4 regions of the Kocuria salsicia genome follow, and region 3 is predicted to be linked to each of the others. Evidence: riboswitches for the same ligand, from Rfam matches in the RefSeq annotation. Region 3 holds a riboswitch; each other region holds the start of a gene.
The links. A riboswitch is a leader RNA that binds a small molecule or an ion and turns the genes downstream of it on or off. The one in region 3 is predicted to bind S-adenosylmethionine.
Positions count from the first base shown of each region.

Region 1: another riboswitch for S-adenosylmethionine. It lies ahead of ABD264_RS05535 (acyl-CoA dehydrogenase family protein); the one in region 3 lies ahead of ABD264_RS09615 (cobalamin-independent methionine synthase II family protein).
Region 2: another riboswitch for S-adenosylmethionine. It lies ahead of ABD264_RS05640 (hypothetical protein); the one in region 3 lies ahead of ABD264_RS09615 (cobalamin-independent methionine synthase II family protein).
Region 4: another riboswitch for S-adenosylmethionine. It lies ahead of ABD264_RS10505 (bifunctional o-acetylhomoserine/o-acetylserine sulfhydrylase); the one in region 3 lies ahead of ABD264_RS09615 (cobalamin-independent methionine synthase II family protein).

Region 1 is NZ_BAAARF010000005.1:14,909-19,589, forward strand. Features, by position in the region: gene ABD264_RS05530 (M18 family aminopeptidase) at 1-808, shown strand, start outside; SAM riboswitch class I at 872-963, shown strand; gene ABD264_RS05535 (acyl-CoA dehydrogenase family protein) at 1,141-2,577, shown strand; gene ABD264_RS05540 (glyceraldehyde-3-phosphate dehydrogenase) at 2,665-4,080, opposite strand; gene ABD264_RS05545 (carbohydrate kinase family protein) at 4,352-4,681, shown strand, end outside.
Region 2 is NZ_BAAARF010000005.1:39,606-44,286, forward strand. Features, by position in the region: gene ABD264_RS05630 (LTA synthase family protein) at 1-1,526, shown strand, start outside; gene ABD264_RS05635 (hypothetical protein) at 1,548-2,129, opposite strand; gene ABD264_RS05640 (hypothetical protein) at 2,661-3,020, opposite strand; SAM riboswitch class IV at 3,032-3,147, opposite strand; gene pgm (phosphoglucomutase (alpha-D-glucose-1,6-bisphosphate-dependent)) at 3,302-4,681, opposite strand, start outside.
Region 3 is NZ_BAAARF010000010.1:114,510-119,190, forward strand. Features, by position in the region: gene ABD264_RS09605 (IclR family transcriptional regulator) at 1-595, shown strand, start outside; gene ABD264_RS09610 (3-hydroxybutyrate dehydrogenase) at 648-1,400, opposite strand; SAM riboswitch class I at 1,489-1,575, shown strand; gene ABD264_RS09615 (cobalamin-independent methionine synthase II family protein) at 1,590-2,801, shown strand; gene ABD264_RS09620 (MFS transporter) at 3,129-4,550, shown strand.
Region 4 is NZ_BAAARF010000012.1:124,520-129,200, forward strand. Features, by position in the region: gene metX (homoserine O-acetyltransferase MetX) at 1-756, opposite strand, end outside; gene ABD264_RS10505 (bifunctional o-acetylhomoserine/o-acetylserine sulfhydrylase) at 753-2,195, opposite strand; SAM riboswitch class IV at 2,270-2,388, opposite strand; gene ABD264_RS10510 (VOC family protein) at 2,494-3,132, shown strand; gene ABD264_RS10515 (CPBP family intramembrane glutamic endopeptidase) at 3,274-4,038, opposite strand; gene ABD264_RS10520 (sensor histidine kinase) at 4,270-4,681, shown strand, end outside.

The DNA.
Region 1 (4,681 bases), on a different contig from region 3:
CCAGCCCGTGTGGGGCGTGGGGGACGCGCAGGACGCGGACGTGCTGGCGGTGCTCGCGCAGGCCACGCACGCGTCGTCGTCGGCCGGTGACCAGGCGTTTGGGACTGTGGCGCCCGAGGACATTCTGGGCTACGACATCACCGTGGCGGACACCCAGGCTCCCGAGCTCATCGGAGCGCAGTCCAACCTGCTCGCGAGCGGGCGGCTCGACAACCTGACCTCGGTGTACGCGGGACTGCGTGCCATGACCGAGCACGTGGAGGAGCTCGAGGCCGCCCCGCACGTGAGCATCCTGGCAGCGTTCGACCACGAGGAGGTGGGCTCCGAGACCCGTTCGGGCGCGGGCGGACCGTTCCTCGAGGACGTCCTGGAACGCATCGCGGCCGCCCGCGGGCAGTCGCGGGAGGAGCACCTGCGGGAGATCGCGGGCTCCGTGTGCCTCTCCTCGGACGCCGGGCACCTGGTGCACCCCAACTACGAAGGCCACCACGATCCGGTCAACACGCCTGAACCTGGTCGCGGGCCCCTGCTGAAGATCAATGCGAAGCAGCGCTACACCACGGACGCCGTGGGTGCCGCGCTGTGGGCCGGGATCTGCGAGGACGCCGGGATCGACTACCAGGAGTTCGTGGCGAACAACGACATCCCGTGCGGTTCGACCATCGGACCCATCACGGCCACCCGGCTGGGGATGCGCACGCTGGACGTGGGCGTGGGGCTGCTGTCGATGCACTCGGCTCGCGAGCTCGTCCACACCGGGGACCTGTTGGCGCTGAACGTGGCGGTTGCGAGCTTCTGGCGGGGCTGAGCCGGTCACGGGAGGACACGCGCGTTGACACCCTCGCGGCCCGCGTGATGGATTGAGCACGTAACGCCATCCAGAGCGGCCGAGAGACGTGGCTCGTCGACGCCGCAGCAACCACCCGTGTCACGGGCCGGTGCTCCCACCACGGCCGATGGACAGTGCCATGCTCCGCTGACCGGTTCGGTGACCGTCGCCTCTCCCGCGGCGGGCGACGTCCGCGCCCCGCGTGCGCGGACGTCGCCCGGGGGAGGCCCGCGCCGCCGCACGGTCCCGGGCGCGTCCCGGCCGAGGGGCACGGCGCGCGGCGCGGATCCGACGCAGGGAGCCGTCAGCGCATGAGCACCACCCAGACCACCGAATCCCCCCGCACCCGGGCCCGCGAGAGCGCAGTACGGGAGGTGGCGCAGGAGGTCGCCGCAGCCACCGCGCTGCGGGAGGCCGCCGCCGCCGGGGCCTTCGGCACGGGAAGCACCCGCTCCGGCGGCGTCGTCCCCGGGGCATTCGCGGGCGGCGTTCCCGGCGGCTCCGCGGACAGCGACCGCGCCACGGGGTTCCCGCCCGCGGGCGAGATCCCCACGCAGGAGCTGCTGCAGGTCTTCCGCCCCGTGTTCGCGCGGATCGCCGCGCGCGCGGTGGCCCGCGAGCAGGACCACGAGTTGCCGTTCGAGTGCTTCGGGTGGCTCAACGCGCTGCGGTTCGGGGCGCTGACCCTGCCGGTGGCCCGGGGCGGCTACGGCGCCACGCTCGCGCAGACGGTGGAGCTGCTCGTGGAGCTCGCCGCCGCGGACTCCAGCGTGGCCCACGTCTACCGTTCCCACCTGGGCTTCCTCGCGAGCCTGGGTGCGGGCGAGGCGGACGTATGGTTCCCGCGCATTGCCGCGGGCGAGACCGTGGGCAACGCCGCCACCGAACGCTCCGGCGCCGCGCTGGGGACCGCCGCCACGAGCCTGGCCCGATCGGAGCAGGGCGGCAGCTGGGAGCTCAACGGCACCAAGTACTACTCGACCGGGTCGATCTTCTCGGACTGGATCCAGGTCACCGCGCAGATCCCCGGCCAGCAGGCCCGATCCCACGCGCTCGTGGGCAGCGACTGGGAGGGCGTGGAGATGGTGGACGACTGGGACGGCTTCGGCCAGCAGCTCACCGGCACGGGCACCACCCACTTCCGCGGCGTCGTGGTGCCTGCGGAGAATGTGCGGAACAGGGACGGGCGCAGCACGCAGGAGACCGCGGTCTTCCAGCTGGTGCTGCTCTCGGTGGAGGCGGGCATCGCGGGGGCCGCCGCGACCGCCGCCGTGGACCTGGTGCGTGCCAGGACCCGCGGCTTCAACACGGGCAACGGCGCGGTGACCCGTGAGGACCCCCAGGTGCTGCAGCGCGTGGGCGAGCTCAGTGCCCAGGCGGCCGCCGCGCGGGCGATCGTGCTGCAGGCCGCGCGCGAGGTCGACGCCGCCGTGGGGGTGCTCGGCCAGGAGCCCCGAATCACCGATCCCGAGGAGCTGACGAACGCGTGCGAGCTCGCCGTGGCCCAGGCGCACGTGGTGGTTCCCGGGCTGGTCAAGGACGTCACGGACGGAATCTTCGACGTCCTGGGTGCCTCGGCGGTGTCCTGCTCCAAGGCGCTGGACCGGTTCTGGCGCAACGCCCGCACCGTCGCCACGCACAACCCGGTGATCTACAAGGCGCGCATCGTCGGGGACCACCGCGTCAACGGCACGCCCATGTTCGGGGTCAACGCGATCGGTGAGGTCCGCGGCTCCGCGACCTCCTGACACGCCACCGACGACGACGCCCGGTGGCCCTCCGCGGGGGGAGGTCACCGGGCGCCGTTGTGCCGGGGCAGCGCCCCGGGAGGCCTGCTAGGGCAGCTGCAGCATGGAGATGTCCGCCATGCGGGCCATCACGCGCACCACCTGGCACGAGTAGCCGAACTCGTTGTCGTACCAGACGTAGAGGACCACGGAGCTGTTGTTCACGATGGTCGCGAGACCGTCCACCACGCCGGCGCGGCGGGAGCCCACGAGGTCCGTGGACACGACGTCCGGGGAGTCCACGTAGTCGATCTGCTTGCGCAGGGGCGAGTTCAGGGACATGTCCTTGAGGAACGCGTTGACCTGGTCCTTGTCCGCCGGGGCGTTCTCCAGCTGGAGGTTCAGGATGGCCATGGACACATCCGGGGTGGGAACGCGGATCGCGTTGCCCGTGAGCTTGCCCTGCATCACGGGCAGGGCCTTGGCCACGGCCTTCGCGGCGCCGGTCTCGGTGATCACCATGTTCATGGCGGCGGAGCGGCCGCGGCGGTCGCCCTTGTGCCAGTTGTCGATCAGGTTCTGGTCGTTCGTGTAGGAGTGCACGGTCTCCACGTGTCCCTGGACGATCCCGTACTCGTCGTTGAGCACCTTGATGACCGGGGTGATCGCGTTCGTGGTGCAGGACGCCGCGGAGAGGATGGTGTCCTCCGGGGAGATGTCCTTGTCGTTGACGCCGCACACGATGTTCTTCATGTCGCCCTTGCCGGGGGCGGTGAGCAGCACCTTGCCCACGCCCTTGGCCTGCAGGTGCTGGGAAAGGCCCTCCTCGTCACGCCACACGCCCGTGTTGTCGACCACCAGGGCGTCGTGGATGCCGTACTCGGTGTAGTCGATCTCCGAGGGGGAGTTCGCGTAGATGAACTGGATCGGCACGCCGTTGGCAGTGATCACGTTGTTCTCCTCGTCCACCGTGATGGTGCCGTCGAAGGAGCCGTGCACTGAGTCGCGGCGCAGCAGCGAGGCGCGCTTGACGAGGTCGTTTCCGGGCTTCTGGCGCACCACGACGGCGCGCAGGTTCAGGCCCGTGCCGTCGTTGCGGTTGAGCAGAATGCGCGCGAGCAGCCGGCCGATGCGGCCGAAGCCGTAGAGCACCACGTCCCGGGTCTCGGCGTCGTTGCTGCCGTGCTGGCCCACGGCGGGGGCGAGCGCCTCGCGCAGGTGAGCGGCCAGGTCCGTGGCACGGGAGTCCGTGAAGCCCTGGTACAGCTTGGCGACGTCCACGTTGCAGGCGCCCAGGTCCAGGCCGCCCAGGGCCGTGACTATCTCCACCGTCCTGTCCAGGGGCAGCTCCTCGCCCAGGATGCGGCGCGCGAAGCGGTGGACCTTGATGATGTCCGTGACGGACTTGTGCACCAGGGAGCGCCCGAACACGGTGGTGACGACCTTGTTGTTGCGGTGGAGCTGCCCCACCAGGGGGACCAGCTGCTCGGCGAGGGCTTCTCGTTCGGACCAGGTGGCGCTCATGAGCAACCTTCTTCCTCGGCCCGGGACGTCGTCGTCCGGGCCGTCTTGGAGTCGCGCGACAGTGCGCGGACTGGCGGGGTGGCGCGCCTCGTGAGCGGCGCTGCTCGTCGCCGCCCAGTTTACGGGTCCGCGGGGGCGGCCCCGATCTGTGCCGCAGGATGACGCCGCCGCCCGAGCGCGACGTCGTGGACGTACGCCCCGCACATGTCGTGCCGGTGTGTGCGGTCCTCCGCAGCCGGGTCACGCGCACCCCCTTTGCTACCGTGGTGCCATGTTGACGGTGATCGGCGAGGCCCTCGTGGACGTGGTGTCCCGCAGCGGCGCAGAACCCCGCGCACACGTGGGCGGAAGCCCCATGAACGTGGCCGTGGGACTCGCCCGGCTGGGCCAGGAGGTCCAGTTCCTGGGCCGCTACGGGCAGGACGACTACGGCCACCAGGTGGTGGAGCACCTGCGCAGCAACGGTGTGGCGCTGCCGTTCGAAGCGGACGCCCGCCCCACCTCCGTGGCCCAGGCGAACCTGGACGAGCACGGTGCGGCCACCTACGACTTCCAGCTGGACTGGTCCCTGGACGTGGACACCGCGCGGATCGACGAGCTG
Region 2 (4,681 bases), on a different contig from region 3:
GTTTTCTGCGCGTGGGCAGGCGAGTGGGCCGCTGGACGGGTCGCGGGCTCTGCTACGGCCTGATCTGGCTGGGACTGACCCTGCTCGCGGCGGGCGGGATCATCCGGCACTACTGGGGCCAGATCTCGGTGGGGCAGATGCGCATGAACCTGATGTCCGTGCAGGCAGACGGTGGCGGCGGGTCCGTGGTGTGGATCTCCGTGCTGGTCATCGGGGTACTTCCCCTCCTGGTCACCGTGGGCATCGCCTTCGCGCGTCGGGCGTGGGTCCGCAGAGCACGACGCGCGCAGGGCACCCGGTCGTCCCGCGGCGTCGTGCGCTCGGCCTCCGCCGTGACCGTGGCGGCGGTGTTCGTGGCCGGGAGCACGAGCTTCGCGTCCGCGGTGGACCTGCCCCAGTACGTCAAGGCCGTGAAGTCCCCTCACGACATCGGCTCCACGTACGTCCAGCCCACCATCACGAGTGACGCGGACAAGCGCAACCTGGTGGTCATCTACCTGGAGTCCGGGGAGGCCACGCTCGCGGACGACCAGCTGTTCGAGAAGAACGCCTTCGCTCCGCTCGAGGAGGTCACCCGGCCCGAGGACGGGTGGCGCAGCGCCGAGGACTTCCAGCAGTACGAGGGCGGTGGCTGGACCATGGCCGGGATCGTCTCCACGCAGTGCGGGATCCCGCTCAAGGAGTCGGGTGACGCAGGCTCCGCCGACATCGGCGCCGGGCAGGAACAGTATCTGGGTGGCGTGACCTGCCTGGGGGACGTGCTGCAGAACCACGGGTACACGAACACGTTCCTGGGCGGGGCCAACTCCTCCTTCGCGGGCAAGGACACGTTCCTGCGAAGCCACGGCTACACCGAGGACAAGGGTCTGGAGGACTGGCGTGCGGCGGGCGAGTCCGCGGAGAACTTCCGCAGCGACTGGGGCCTGAGTGACGAGCGGCTCATGGCCCACGCCAAGGACGAGGTGGACCGCCTGCACGCCGAGTCCGAGCGCACGGGCCAGCCGTTCAACCTGTCCATGCTGACCCTGGACACCCACGAACCCGTCCACGTCTACAATTCGTGCGACGTGGACACCCAGAACCAGGTGACCTCCGTGTTCGCGTGCTCCATGACCCAGGTGGCCGGGTTCGTGGAGCACATGAAGACCCAGGGCTACCTGGAGGACACCTCCGTGGTGATCATGGGCGACCACCTCAAGCACATGAGCGCGGGGGACGCCTTCCACGATCAGCTGGACCACCACCCCAACCGCACCGTGTTCAACCGCGTGTGGATCCCGGGCGAGACCGCCGGGCAGCCCCTGCGGGCCGGGGCGGACCAGCTCAGCATGTACCCCACTCTTCTGGAGGCGGCGGGACTCTCGGTGCACGACGGCGCCGCGGGCCTCGGCACGTCCGTCCGGCGGCAGGAGCCTCCCCAGGGCTCGGCGCAGGCGATGGACCCGGAGGAGTACCAGCAGCTGCTGGACTCGCGCTCCGCGGACTTCTACTCGCGGGCATGGGACCCCGAGAACCCGGTGGGATGACCCCCTGACCCCTCCGGGTGGCTACTTCCCACCCGCCTGCGTCCCGCCGGTCAGCCCGGCACGGATGCGGCCCGCTGCCTCCCGGGCGCGCGTGCGCGCCGAGCCCGCCTCGTCCCGGGCGCGGCGGGCGGCGGTGCGGAGGTAGTCCGCGCTCTGGGCCGTGAACCCCTTGCGCCCGATGGTGCGGTGCTGCAGCTCGATCACCGCCTCGGCGGCGTCCGGACGGGAGTCCGAGGCCAGGGCGATGACCTTGTCCCCGTGCCGCCGCCACAGATTGCGGCTGGTGCGTGTCATGGCGGCCAGGGTCTGCTCCGGCTCGCGAGTGAGATCCACCCACCGCGTGTACGCGGGCTGGATGTCCCGCGGGGCCGGCCGTGCTTCGAGCCGGTGCAGACCCGCGGCGATCGCGGGTGTCGTGGCGTTCTGCCGCTGCACGGCGGCCGCGAAGGCCGTGCCCACCGGGGACGGCACCTGTGGCTCCACCCGCAACCACGCCACCGAGTGCTCTCGCGCCGCCGAGCGCAGTTCGCGCACCGCGTCGGGCAGAAGCTCGGGGTGCGCCAGGGCCGGGCCCGTACGGGGTGTACCAGACCACCCCGGCACGGGAGCGCTCCTCGACGACGAGGGCGTGCCACCCGGCGCAGTCAAGGGTCTGAGCGCGTCGCGAGAGACCGGTCAGGAAGTGCTGCCAGGGCTCGGCCTGCAGCACGCTGGACGGGCCGAGGCCTGTCAGGGGTCCGGTTGGGCGTGGGCGTGCCTCATGCGGGGTGCTCATCCTTGAGCGTCTGCCCCCGCTGCAAGGGAGCGACCTGGGGCCGCGGAGGTCGATCCTCCTCAGATAGCCAACCTCACCGACCCGCAACATCACCCGTGCGGCGTGTTCCCGTGCGATGGCGGCGTTTCCTCCGCCGCACGCCAGAGAATCGTGTCTCCGCACTGCCCCTCCCCAGGAGGACTGCCAGCTGGGACGGCGGACGCCCGGCCGCATCCGAGGGACGCACCGTCGGGGTGAGCTGAGCGGAACGGCCGGTGGGTCGCGCCTGCGGCGCGCACCACCGGCCGTCCAGCCGTGGGGAGGAACCGGCACGGAATCAGCCGGGCCAGCAGTGTCCTCCCCGTCTCACGGCCGGGAGATCACTGCTCCCGGACCACCGCCGGGTGCAGCAGGGCGCGCCGACCCGGCGTGCTCTGCACACTGGCGAGCGACGTCCCGGGGTCGAACGAGGCCGCAGCCCCGCGCTGCAGCGTGTGGAACCGTTCCAGCAGGGCGGGGTCGTGGCACCACCACGTGCGGGTCTCGCCGTCCGGGAACGTGGCCTGCACCGTGTTCCCGTGCGGGGGGTCCAGCTCCACCCGGACCCACCGGTCCCGGTTCTCGGAAGCCAGGCGGGCCTGGATGTAGTGTGCGTTGTGCCCCGGGTGGTAGCTCCGGCAGGCGGAACCGTCCTCCGGGTGGATGCACGGGTGTTCGGGGGTGTGAACGGAGACGCTCATGATGGTGACCTTTCGCAGTCTTCCGCGCGGCGGGTGCCGGGCGGCGGATCTTCCTCCGGGGGCACCGGGTGCGAACAACCGGTTGCCAGCCGACCAGCCGGAGGGCTGATGGTCGGGCTTCTTGATCCGGGGACATCACAGCACAGTGCTCAGACAGGCACAAGCGTCGGTGCTGTCCGACGACAAAGAGGGGCCGCCGAGTGGCACGGGAGGGAGCACCCCGTACCGCTCAGCGGCCCCTGGACAGCCTGCCAGCGCGGGACGTGCCCGCACCGCGGCACTCAGCCGATCACCGAGTCCACCAGCGCCTTCGCCTCCTGCTGGACCTGCTTCAGGTGCTCCTCGCCCTTGAAGGACTCCGCGTAGATCTTGTAGACGTCCTCCGTGCCGGAGGGGCGGGCCGCGAACCAGGCGTTCTCCGTGGTGACCTTCAGTCCGCCGATCGCCGCGCCGTTGCCGGGTGCCTCTGTGAGCTTGGCGGTGATGCGCTCACCGGCCAGGGTGTCCGCGGTGACCTGCTCGGGGGACAGCTTCTTGAGCGCGGCCTTCTGCTCGCGGTTCGCCGGGGCGTCAATGCGCTGGTAGACGGGGTCGCCGAACTGCTCGGTGAGCTCGCGGTAGCGCTGAGAAGGCGTCTTGCCGGTGCGCGCGGTGATCTCCGCAGCGAGCAGGGCCATGATGATGCCGTCCTTGTCCGTGGTCCACGCGGAGCCGTCCAGCCGCAGGAAGGACGCACCGGCGGACTCCTCGCCGCCGAAGCCGACGGAGCCGTCCAGCAGACCGGGGACAAACCACTTGAAGCCCACGGGCACCTCGTCCAGGCGCCGCCCCAGGGACTCGGCCACGCGGTCGATGATGGAGGAGGAGACCAGGGTCTTGCCCACCCCGGCGTCCTCCCGCCAGCCCTCGCGGTTGCGGTAGAGGTAGTCGATGGCCACGGCGAGGTAGTGGTTGGGGTTCATGAGCCCGGCGTCCGGGGTGACGATGCCGTGGCGGTCGCTGTCGGCGTCGTTGCCCGTGGCGATGTCGTAGCGGTCCCTGTTGCCGATCAGGGATGCCATGGCGAACGGGGAGGAGCAGTCCATGCGGATCTTCTCGTCCCAGTCCAGGGTCATGAACGCCCACTGCGGGTCCACGGTGGGGTTCACGACGTCGAGGTTCAGCCCGAAGCGCCGGCCGATCTCCTCCCAGTACGCGACCGAGGCGGAACCCATGGGGTCCGCGCCGATGTGCAGCCCGGACTTCCGGATGGCGTCGAGGTCGATGATCTGCGGCAGCGCGGACACGTAGCTGTCCAGGAAGTCGAAGGTCCCGGTGGTCTCCGCGGCGGCGGCCTCCTCCAGGGGCACCCGCTCCACGCCATCGAGGCCCGCCGCGATGAGGTCGTTGGCGCGGTTCGCGATCCACTCGGTGGCGTCCGTGTCCGCGGGACCGCCGTGCGGGGGGTTGTACTTGAAGCCGCCGTCCGTGGGCGGGTTGTGGGACGGGGTGATCACGATGCCATCCGCGCGGTCCTCGGGCTCGGAGGCGTTGTACGTGAGGATTGCGTGGGACAGCGCCGGGGTGGGCGTGAAGCCGTCCCGGGAGTCCAGCAGGGTGCGCACGCCGTTGGCCGCGAGCACCTGCAGCGCGGTGTCCTGCGCGGGTCCGGACAGCGCGTG
Region 3 (4,681 bases):
CGGCTCCTGGGCGCTCGGCTTCGAGCTGACCCTCCTGGGGGCGGTGGCCGCGCAGCGCTACCCGGCGCAGGACCTCGCCACTCCGCACCTGCGGCGCCTCGCGGAGGCCACGGGCGAGTCCGCGTTCTTCTCAGCCCGCCGCGGGGACGAGGTGATCTGCCTCGAACGCGCCGAGGGCTCGTTCCCCGTCCGCTCGCACGTCCTGCACGAGGGCCTGCGACTGCCCCTGGGTGTGGCCTCAGCAGGTCTGGCAATCCTCGGCCACCTCCCGGACGAGCAGCTGGAGGCGGCGCTCGCCGCGACCCGCGAGCGCCGCAGTCAGCTCGGCCCCCAGCACGACGACGCCCACGTCCGTCATCTCGTGTCCCACGTTCGCGAACACGGCTGGTCCCTGAACCCGGGGCGGATCGTGGAAGGCTCGTGGGGCATGGCCGCGGCGGTCTTCGACGCCTCCGGCCAGCCCCGCTACGCGCTGTCCCTCACGGGGATCGAGTCCCGCTTCCGCCCACCGCGGCAGCACCAGCTGGGCACCGCGCTGCTGGAGCAGGCCCACCGGCTCAGCACGGCACTGCGCACGGGCCGCGCGGCGTCGTAGTCCGTCCCGCGCTGCGTCCCGGACGGCCGTGGGCGACGGCGTCGTCACCCGCTCAGGAAGCCGTCCAGCCGCCGTCCATCGTGTAGGACGCACCGGTCATCATCCCCGCGGAGGGCCCGGCCAGGAAGGCGATCAGCTCGCCCACCTCCTCGGGCTCCACGAGCCGCTTGACCGCGGCCTCGGTGAGCATGATCTTCTCCACGACCTCCTCCTCCGCGATGCCATGGGCGGCCGCCTGGTCCGCGATCTGGCGGTCCACCAGCGGGGTGCGCACGTAGCTGGGGTTCACGCAGTTGCTCGTGACACCGTGCGCGGCACCCTCCAGCGCCACGGTCTTGGAGAGCCCCTCCAGGCCGTGCTTCGCGGCCACGTACGCGGACTTGAATTCGGACGCGCGCAGTCCGTGGACCGAGGAGACGTTGACCACCCGCCCCCAGCCCCGCTCGTACATGTGCGGCAGGGCTGCGCGAATCAGCAGGAACGGGGCCTCGAGCATGAGCATGAGGATCCGGTGGAAGTCTGCGGGGTCGAAGTCCTGGATGGGCGCCACCTTCTGGATCCCGGCGTTGTTGACGAGCACGTCCACGTCCAGGGTGAGCTCGGCGAGCGCGGCGGTGTCCGTGAGGTCCACGACCCACGCCTCACCGGCCACCTCGTCCGCGAGGCACTGTGCGGCGTCGGAGTCGATGTCCGCGATCACCACGTGGGCGCCGTCGCGTGCCAGGGCGCGGACCGCTGCGGCACCGATGCCGCTCGCACCACCCGTCACGATTGCCTTCTTGCCGTCAAGGGGTGCTGGGGACATGCTCTGGCTCCTTCGCCGTCGGGTCGTGCGCCCCACGATAGACGCCATGATTCGCCCGTCCCCCTCCATGTGCTGTTGGATGGAGGGGCAACCATCCAGAGCGGCCGAGAGATCTGGCTCGTCGAAGCCGCAGCAACCGGGGCGCGCCCGGTGCTAATGCCAGAACCGATGGAAAGGACGCACCACCCCATGCCCCACAACACCGACCGCTTCCAGACCACCCACGTGGGCTCGCTGCCCCGCACGCCCGAGCTGCTGGAGGCCAACAACCGTTTCCAGGCGGGCGAGATCGACCTCCCCCAGCTGGGCGAGGCGCTCGACGAGGGGGTCAAGGAGATCGTGCGCACCCAGCGCGAGATCGGCATCGACATCGTCAACGACGGCGAGTACGGTCACACCACGTCCGGCGCGGTGGACTACGGGGCCTGGTGGAACTACTCGTTCCACCGCCTGGGCGGGCTGACCCCCACGGACGAGGACCGCTGGAACGACGCGGAGAAGCACCGCTCCAGCCCGGGGCACATCGTGCTCACGAGCTTCCCCGACCGCCGCGACCGCGAGCGCTTCCGGGACGCCTACGAGGACCCCACGGCGGGCGTGCTGGCGCACCGCAACACGGTCTCGCAGCCCAAGATCACGGGCCCGCTGACCTACACGGGTCAGGAGGCGGTGGCCGGCGACATCCGCCGCGTGAAGGACGCGATGGCACTGAACGGGGCCACGCAGGGCTTCGTCGCCGCACTGTCCCCCGGCTCCTGCGCACGCGTGAAGAACGAGTACTACGCCACGGACGAGGAACTGGTCTACGCGTGCGCGGAGGTGATGCGCGAGGAGTACAAGGCCATCGTGGACGCCGGACTGACCGTGCAGATCGACGACCCCTCGATCGCCGAGTCCTGGGACCAGATCAACCCGGAGCCCACGGTGGAGGACTACCTGGACTTCACCCGGCTGCGCGTCGAGGCCCTGAACTACGCCCTGCGCGACCTGCCGCAGGAGCAGATCCGCTTCCACCTCTGCTGGGGCTCGTGGCACGGGCCCCACACCACGGACCTGGAGCTGAAGTACCTCGTGGACCTCATGCTCACCATCAACGCGCAGGGCTACAGCTTCGAGGCGTCCAGCCCCCGTCACGGCCACGAGTGGAAGGTCTGGGAAGAGCACCCGCTGCCCGAGGGCAAGGTGGTCTACCCCGGCATGGTCTCCCACTCGACCAACGGCGTGGAGCACCCGGAGCTCGTGGCGCAGCGCATCGAGCAGTACGCCTCCGTGGTGGGCCGCGAGAACGTCATCGCCTCCACGGACTGCGGGCTGGGCGGGCGCTTGCACCCGCAGATCGCGCTCGCGAAGCTCGGGTCGCTCGTGGAGGGCGCGCGGATCGCCTCGCAGCGCCTCTTCTGAGCCCTTCCGCCTCTTCCAGCACCGACGACGACGCCGCGCGCGCCGTCACGCGGGCCCGACACCTCCACGGGGTGCCGGGCCCGCGGTGCGTGGTGACCCCGTTCTGCCGCGGCGTCGCGGGCGTGGCCGTGCCGGTGCGCGGAGGTGACGTGCCGCCAGGGAAGCCTCGCGACGACGCCGTAACATATACGATTCTATACACGACATGCGTGACCGGGCTCACACGCATGCGTACACTGCCGTTTCAAGACCAATCGGTCGGTTATTGCATTCAGGCCCCTGCCTCTGGCACCACGGACGTCCGTCCGAAGATTCTGGAGATCCACCATGGCATCAACCACCACAGCGCCCGCGCAGGGCCACACCATGAGCCGCGAGGAGCGCAAGGTCCTCGCGGGCACGCTCGTGGGCACCACCATCGAGTGGTACGACTTCTTCATCTATGCCCAGGCCGCCGCGTTCATCCTGGCCGCGCACTTCTTCAACCCGCTCGGGGCGGAGAACGCGCAGCTCGCGCAGGTTGTCTCGTGGGCCTCCCTGGGCATCAGCTTCCTGTTCCGCCCACTGGGCGCGATCGTGGCGGGGCACATCGGCGACCGCTTCGGCCGCAAGGTCACGCTTGTGATGACCCTGTTCGGCATGGGCGCGGCCACCACGTTGATCGGCTTGCTGCCCACCTACGAGAAGATCGGCATTGCCGCTCCGATCCTGCTGGTGCTGCTGCGCATCCTGCAGGGCTTCTCCGCCGGCGGTGAGTGGGGCGGCGCGGCCCTGATGTCCGTGGAGCACGCCCCCGTGAACAAGCGCGGACTCTTCGGCGCGTACCCGCAGATCGGCGTGCCGATCGGCATGCTCATGGCCACCCTGTTCATGTTCGGCCTGAGCACGGGGCTGACGCCCCAGCAGTTCGAGTCCTGGGGTTGGCGCGTGCCGTTCCTGTTCTCCGTCGTGCTGATCTTCGTGGGCTGGCTCATCCGCCGCTCGGTGGACGAGTCCCCGGTGTTCCTGGAGATGCAGCAGCGCGCCAAGGAGTCCTCCGCGCCCCTCGGCCAGCTCTTCCGCAAGAACCCCCGCGAGGTCCTGCTCGCCGCGCTGATCTTCGCCGGCAACAACGCCGCGGGCTACCTGGTGATCGCGTTCTTCGCCTCCTACGGCACGAAGGTCCTGCACATGTCCCGGCCGGAGACCCTGGTCGCCTCCCTGGTGGGCGGCATCGGCTGGCTGATCTTCACCATGCTGGGCGGCTGGATGTCGGACAAGGTGGGACGCAGGCGCACGTTCATGATCGGCTACGGCATCATCATTGTGTGGGCCATCCCCATGTGGTGGCTGCTCAACACGGCGTCCCTGCCGCTGTTCGCTCTGGCGATCTTCGTGCTGACCATCGGCCTGGGCCCGTCCTACGGACCGCAGTCGGCCATGTACGCGGAGATGTTCCCGGCCCGCGTGCGCTACTCGGGCGTCTCGATCGGCTACGCGCTGGGCTCGATCATCGGCGGTGCGTTCGCGCCCATGATTGCCGAGCTGCTGCTCGCCCGCACCGGCCAGGCGTGGACCATCGGCGTCTACATCTCGCTGCTGTCCCTGGTGTCGTTCATCGCGGTGTGCTTCGTGAAGAAGTCGGACCAGGGCAAGGACCTGCACGTGGCGGAGGTGCACCAGGAGTACGTCCAGGCGCACCCCGGGGAGAGCGTCCCCGCCGTCGCCGGCGAGCCGGAGACCACCTCCGCACGCCGCCCCCGGCACTGACGCGCCCCTGCGTCCACCGTCCCGCGACCCCCGACGAAGGGCCGCGGGACGCCACCCGAGAACCGGCCCGGCATCCCCACGGATGCCGGGCCTTCCCGTCTCCCCCGAGCGGGCGTCACCGATTGACGTGG
Region 4 (4,681 bases), on a different contig from region 3:
CTCGTGGGCGCTGCGGTAGGTGATGTGCGCGATCCGGCGTGCCAGCCCAAGCCCCTCGACGGGGTGCGGGCCCGCGTAGTAGTTGCCGTGGCAGAACCGAGGGTCCTGCCGGATGGCGAGCGCCTGCGCGTGACCCCACGCGAGCTGCTCCGCACTCACGCGGGCGTTGGCGGCGATCACCGCGCACGCCGCCACCCGCTCGGGGTGGCACACGGCCCACTCCAGCGCGCGGGCACCGCCCATCGAGCCGCCCACAACAAGCCTCCATCGCCGGATCCCGAGCCGGTCCGCGAGCCGCGCCTCCGCAGCCACGGTGTCCCGCACGGTGATGCGCGGGAAGCGCGAGCCCCACGGCGTGGCGTCCGGGGCGAGGCTCGCGGGGCCCGTGCTGCCGTGGCAGCCGCCCAGGATGTTCGCACACACGACGAACCAGCGGTTGGTGTCGATGGCCGCGCCCGGTCCAATGAGACCGTCCCACCAGCCACCGGCGTCCGCGGCGGCACGGCGGCCGTCCATGTCGAAGGGCGCTGTGTCCCCATAGCCCACGGTGGTGCCGCGCGCCGCGTGCGAGTCACCCGTGAGCGCGTGCTCGACAAGCACCGCGTTGGAACCGTCCGGGGCCAACTCGCCCCACGTCTCGTACGCCAGGCGCACGTCAGGCAGCCGGAACCCGGACTCCAGGGTGAGCTCCCCGATTTCCGCGGCCCGCACCACACCGTCCCGGCGCACCGCCGGGTCCGTCTGCCTCACGGTCATGCCGCGGGCTCGGCGTCCGCGCCCGCACGCGCCGTCGAGCCACCGTCCGTGCCAGCGGCGGGGTCCGCGCCTGGCCCGGTGCGGGTGGGCGCGCTCGACTCCGTGGCGGCCAGCGCCGAGAAGCCCGCCTCGAGGTCCGCGAGGATGTCCTCGATCCCCTCGGTGCCCACCGAGAGCCGCACGAAGCCGGGCTCCACGCCCGCCGCGCGCTGCTCGTCCTCGGAGAGCTGCGCGTGCGTCGTCGACGCCGGGTGTATCACCAGGGACCGCACGTCCCCGATGTTCGCCACGTTGGAGTGCAGGCTCAGCGCGTCCACGAACGAGATTCCCGCCTCCTTGCCGCCCTCCAGCACGAAACCGAGGACGGAACCGGCTCCTCGGGGGGCGTACTTGCGAGCCCGCCCGTGCCACGGCGAGGACGACAGCCCGGCGTAGGACACCGAGCGCACTTCGGGGCGGGCCTCGAGCCACTCCGCCACCCGCTGGGCGTTGTCAACGTGGCGTTCCACGCGCAGTGACAGCGTCTCGATCCCCTGCTCGATGAGGAAGGCGTTGAACGGGGAGATGGACGCGCCCAGGTCACGCAGCAGCTGCACACGGGCCTTGAGCACGTAGGACAGGTTGACGCCGAAGGCTCCGCCCTCCCCCAGATCCCGCGCGTACACCAGGCCGTTGTACGTAGGGTCCGGTTGACTGAAGCCCGGGAACCGCTCCGGGTCCGCGCCGTAGTCGAAGCGCCCCGCGTCCACGATGAATCCGCCGATCGCCGTGCCATGACCGCCCAGGAACTTGGTGCCCGAGTGCAGCACGATGTCCGCGCCCCACTCGATGGGCCGCACCAGGTACGGGGTGGCCACGGTATTGTCCACGATCAGCGGCACCCCGGCCTCGTGGGCGATCCCGGCAACGGTCTCCACGTCCAGGACGTCGTTGCGGGGATTGGGGATCATCTCTCCGAAGAACGCCACGGTGGAGGGCCGCACGGCATCCCGCCACTGCTGCGGATCGTCCGGGTCCGCCACGAACGTGGTCTCCACTCCCAACCGCGGCAGCGTGTGGCGCAGCAGGTTGTACGAGCCGCCGTAGAGGGACGGGCTGGCCACCACGTGCGTGCCCGCCCCGCCCAGGTTGAGCACGGCCAGGGTTGCGGCGGCCTGCCCGGAGGAGACCATCAGCGCCCCCACTCCCCCTTCCAGGGAGGCGAGGCGGTTCTCCACCACCTCGGTGGTGGGGTTGGTCAGGCGGGAGTAGATGGGGCCCATGTCCTGCAGCGCGAACCGGGCCGCGGCGGTGTGCGCGTCAGGGAACACGAAGGACGAGGTCTGGTGGATGGGCAGGGCCCGTGAACCCGTCACGGGGTCCGGGTTCTGCCCCGCGTGGATCTGCCGTGTCTCGAACGCCCAGTCCTGGGGGTTGTCGGGGGTGGGTGCTGTGCTCATGGCCATTCGCCTTCTCGGAAGGATCAGGGGCCAGGCGACCGTCCGCACGGTGCCCGCACGAACGGGCGACCGGTGGCCCGCGCTTGCCGTGGGCGTCGGACGACGTCCCGGCCAGGTCTTCACCCAGGGCACCCCGCCGCGGTGGGAGGGTTGCCGGTCAGCAAGCTGGGGCTTGACGCTGACTCTCGTGACCTAGACCTCCAGTTTGGGAACCCGGCCGCTGCCACGTCAAGTCCGGTGTCCGCAGTGTTGCACCCGAGGATTTGGAGGCCCGTGTGACGGGTGCCACGATGACTGCATGAAGCTGGACCACGTTTCCTTCGCAGCACAGCCGGACGGCCTGGAGGCCACCACCGAACGCATCGCGGACCGGTTGGGGATCGAGCCGGTGAAGGGCGGGGTCCATCCCCGCTTCGGCACCCGGAACATGATCCTGCCGCTGACAGACCACCAGTACGTGGAGGTCGTGACCGTGCTGGAGCACCCCGCCGCGGACAAGGCGCCGTTCGGGCAGGCCGTGCGTGCACGTTCGGAGGCCGGCGGCGGCTGGCTCGGGTGGGTCGTGGAGGTCCCGGACCTCGCCCCGTTCGAGCAGAAGCTGGGCCGACCCTCCGCGCCAGGCGGCCGGATCTTCCCGGACGGCCGCCGCCTGGACTGGCACCAGATCGGCGTCAAGGGCCTGATCGCGGATCCGCAGCTGCCGTTCATGATCCACTTCGACTCCGCGGACGAGATGCACCCCTCGCAGGCGCGCCTCACGGACGTCAGCCTGACGGGCATGGAGATCGCCGGTTCCCCCGAGCGGGTGACGGACTGGCTCGGCGGCCCCGTGGAGGACGTCCTGCGCTCGGTGGACGTCACGTGGTCCGCTCCCCACGGCACGCCCGGTCTTCTGGCGGTCACCTTCGGCACGCCGGACGGGCCCGTCACCATCTGATCCGGGGCACCGAGCCCTCCGGGTTCGACGACGCCGCTCGCACGGCCCCGCGACTCGGTTCGTCGTCGGGGCGAGCCACGGGGGGCACCATGATTGCGGACCCCATCAGCCTCGCCCCCGGGCTGGTGCTCGCGGTGGCGCTCAGCCGCCCAGGAGCTGGGGCACCAGGAACCCCACGGCGTCCAGCAGGAAGTGGCAGAGCAGCAGCGGGGCGAGCCGCCCACCGCGGCGGTAGCACCACACGAACACGAGCCCCATCACCAGGTTGCCGAGTGCCGGACCGATGCCCTGATACAGGTGGTAGCTCGCGCGCAGCATCGAGGACACCACTGCCACCGTCCACCACGAACGCCCCAGCCGCCGCATCCGGTCCGCGAGGAACGCCACCACGATGATCTCCTCCACCAGCGCGTGCCGCAGGGCGGTGAGCAGCAGCAGGGGGACGGTCCACCACGTGGTCTCCAGCGTGGACGTGGTGATCTCCGCCGTGATCCCAAGCGCGCGACCGGCCTGGTAGAGGGCGAGCGTCCCACCGCCCATCAGGACGAACAGCACGAGGCCCCACGCGGCGTCGTGCCCCGGGCGCCGGGTGTCCACGCCGATGCAGTGCAGCACGGCCGGGATCCGGGAGGTGGTGCCCGCGAGCAGGTGCAGCGCGAGCGCCACGGGCACCAGGGCAAAGCAGATCCCGGTGAGCCGGCGCAGGGCATCCAGCACGGGCAGCGGGCTCAGAGGCTGGTTGAGCGTCGTGGAGCTCTCCGCGATCGACGAGCGCAGCGCCATCTCCGCGAGGTCCAGCACGGAGTACACGGCGGAGGCGCCCAGGGAGACCCCGAGCACCAGGAGGATCTGCATCCGCAGGTCGGCGCGGGGCACACGGGGCGGTGGCTCGAGGGAATCGGTCACCCCACCATTGTGCGCGCGGCGGGACCGGTGCGCGCGTCGGCAGTTCCCGGGAGCGTCCCGCCGCAACCGTGCGGGCACGCTGCGCCCCGCGCCGAGCACGCGCCCTCCCTGCCGCCGCCCCGTCGGTGGATCCGTTGTCGGGCGGACCCATCGTGAAGGTGGCCGTCGTCGGGTCCACCCGCGAGACGGCGCGCCCCGCCGTTCGGGTCGCTCCGTCGGTAGTGGGAAGCCATGCGCCCGAGCCCCGTCGCCACGGACACCTCCCCGCCCCACCGAGCCCTGCAGCCGGGGTGGCGTCGGCGGGATGCCCTGGGTGCCGGCGTGCTGGCACTGGCCGGCGTTGAACTGGTCTACCTCTCCGACTTCGTGCAGTCGGTCCCGTGGAAGGCGGACGTCGGGTGGGTTGCCATGGGCGCCGTGGTGCTGGCCGCCCCGCTCGCCTGGCGGCGTCGCTTCCCTGTGGCCGTGATGGTGGCGGTGTCCTTCGTGTACTTCGCGCTCGGCACGTGGGCCGGGATCGAGATGTACGCCTCCCAGGTGGTGCTGTTCCTGGGCTTCTACTCCGTGGGGGCCTGGTGCCCGGACCGCCCCCGCGCCACGTGGTCCCGCGCAGCCGTGGCCGTGGGGGTGGCGGTGTGGCTGG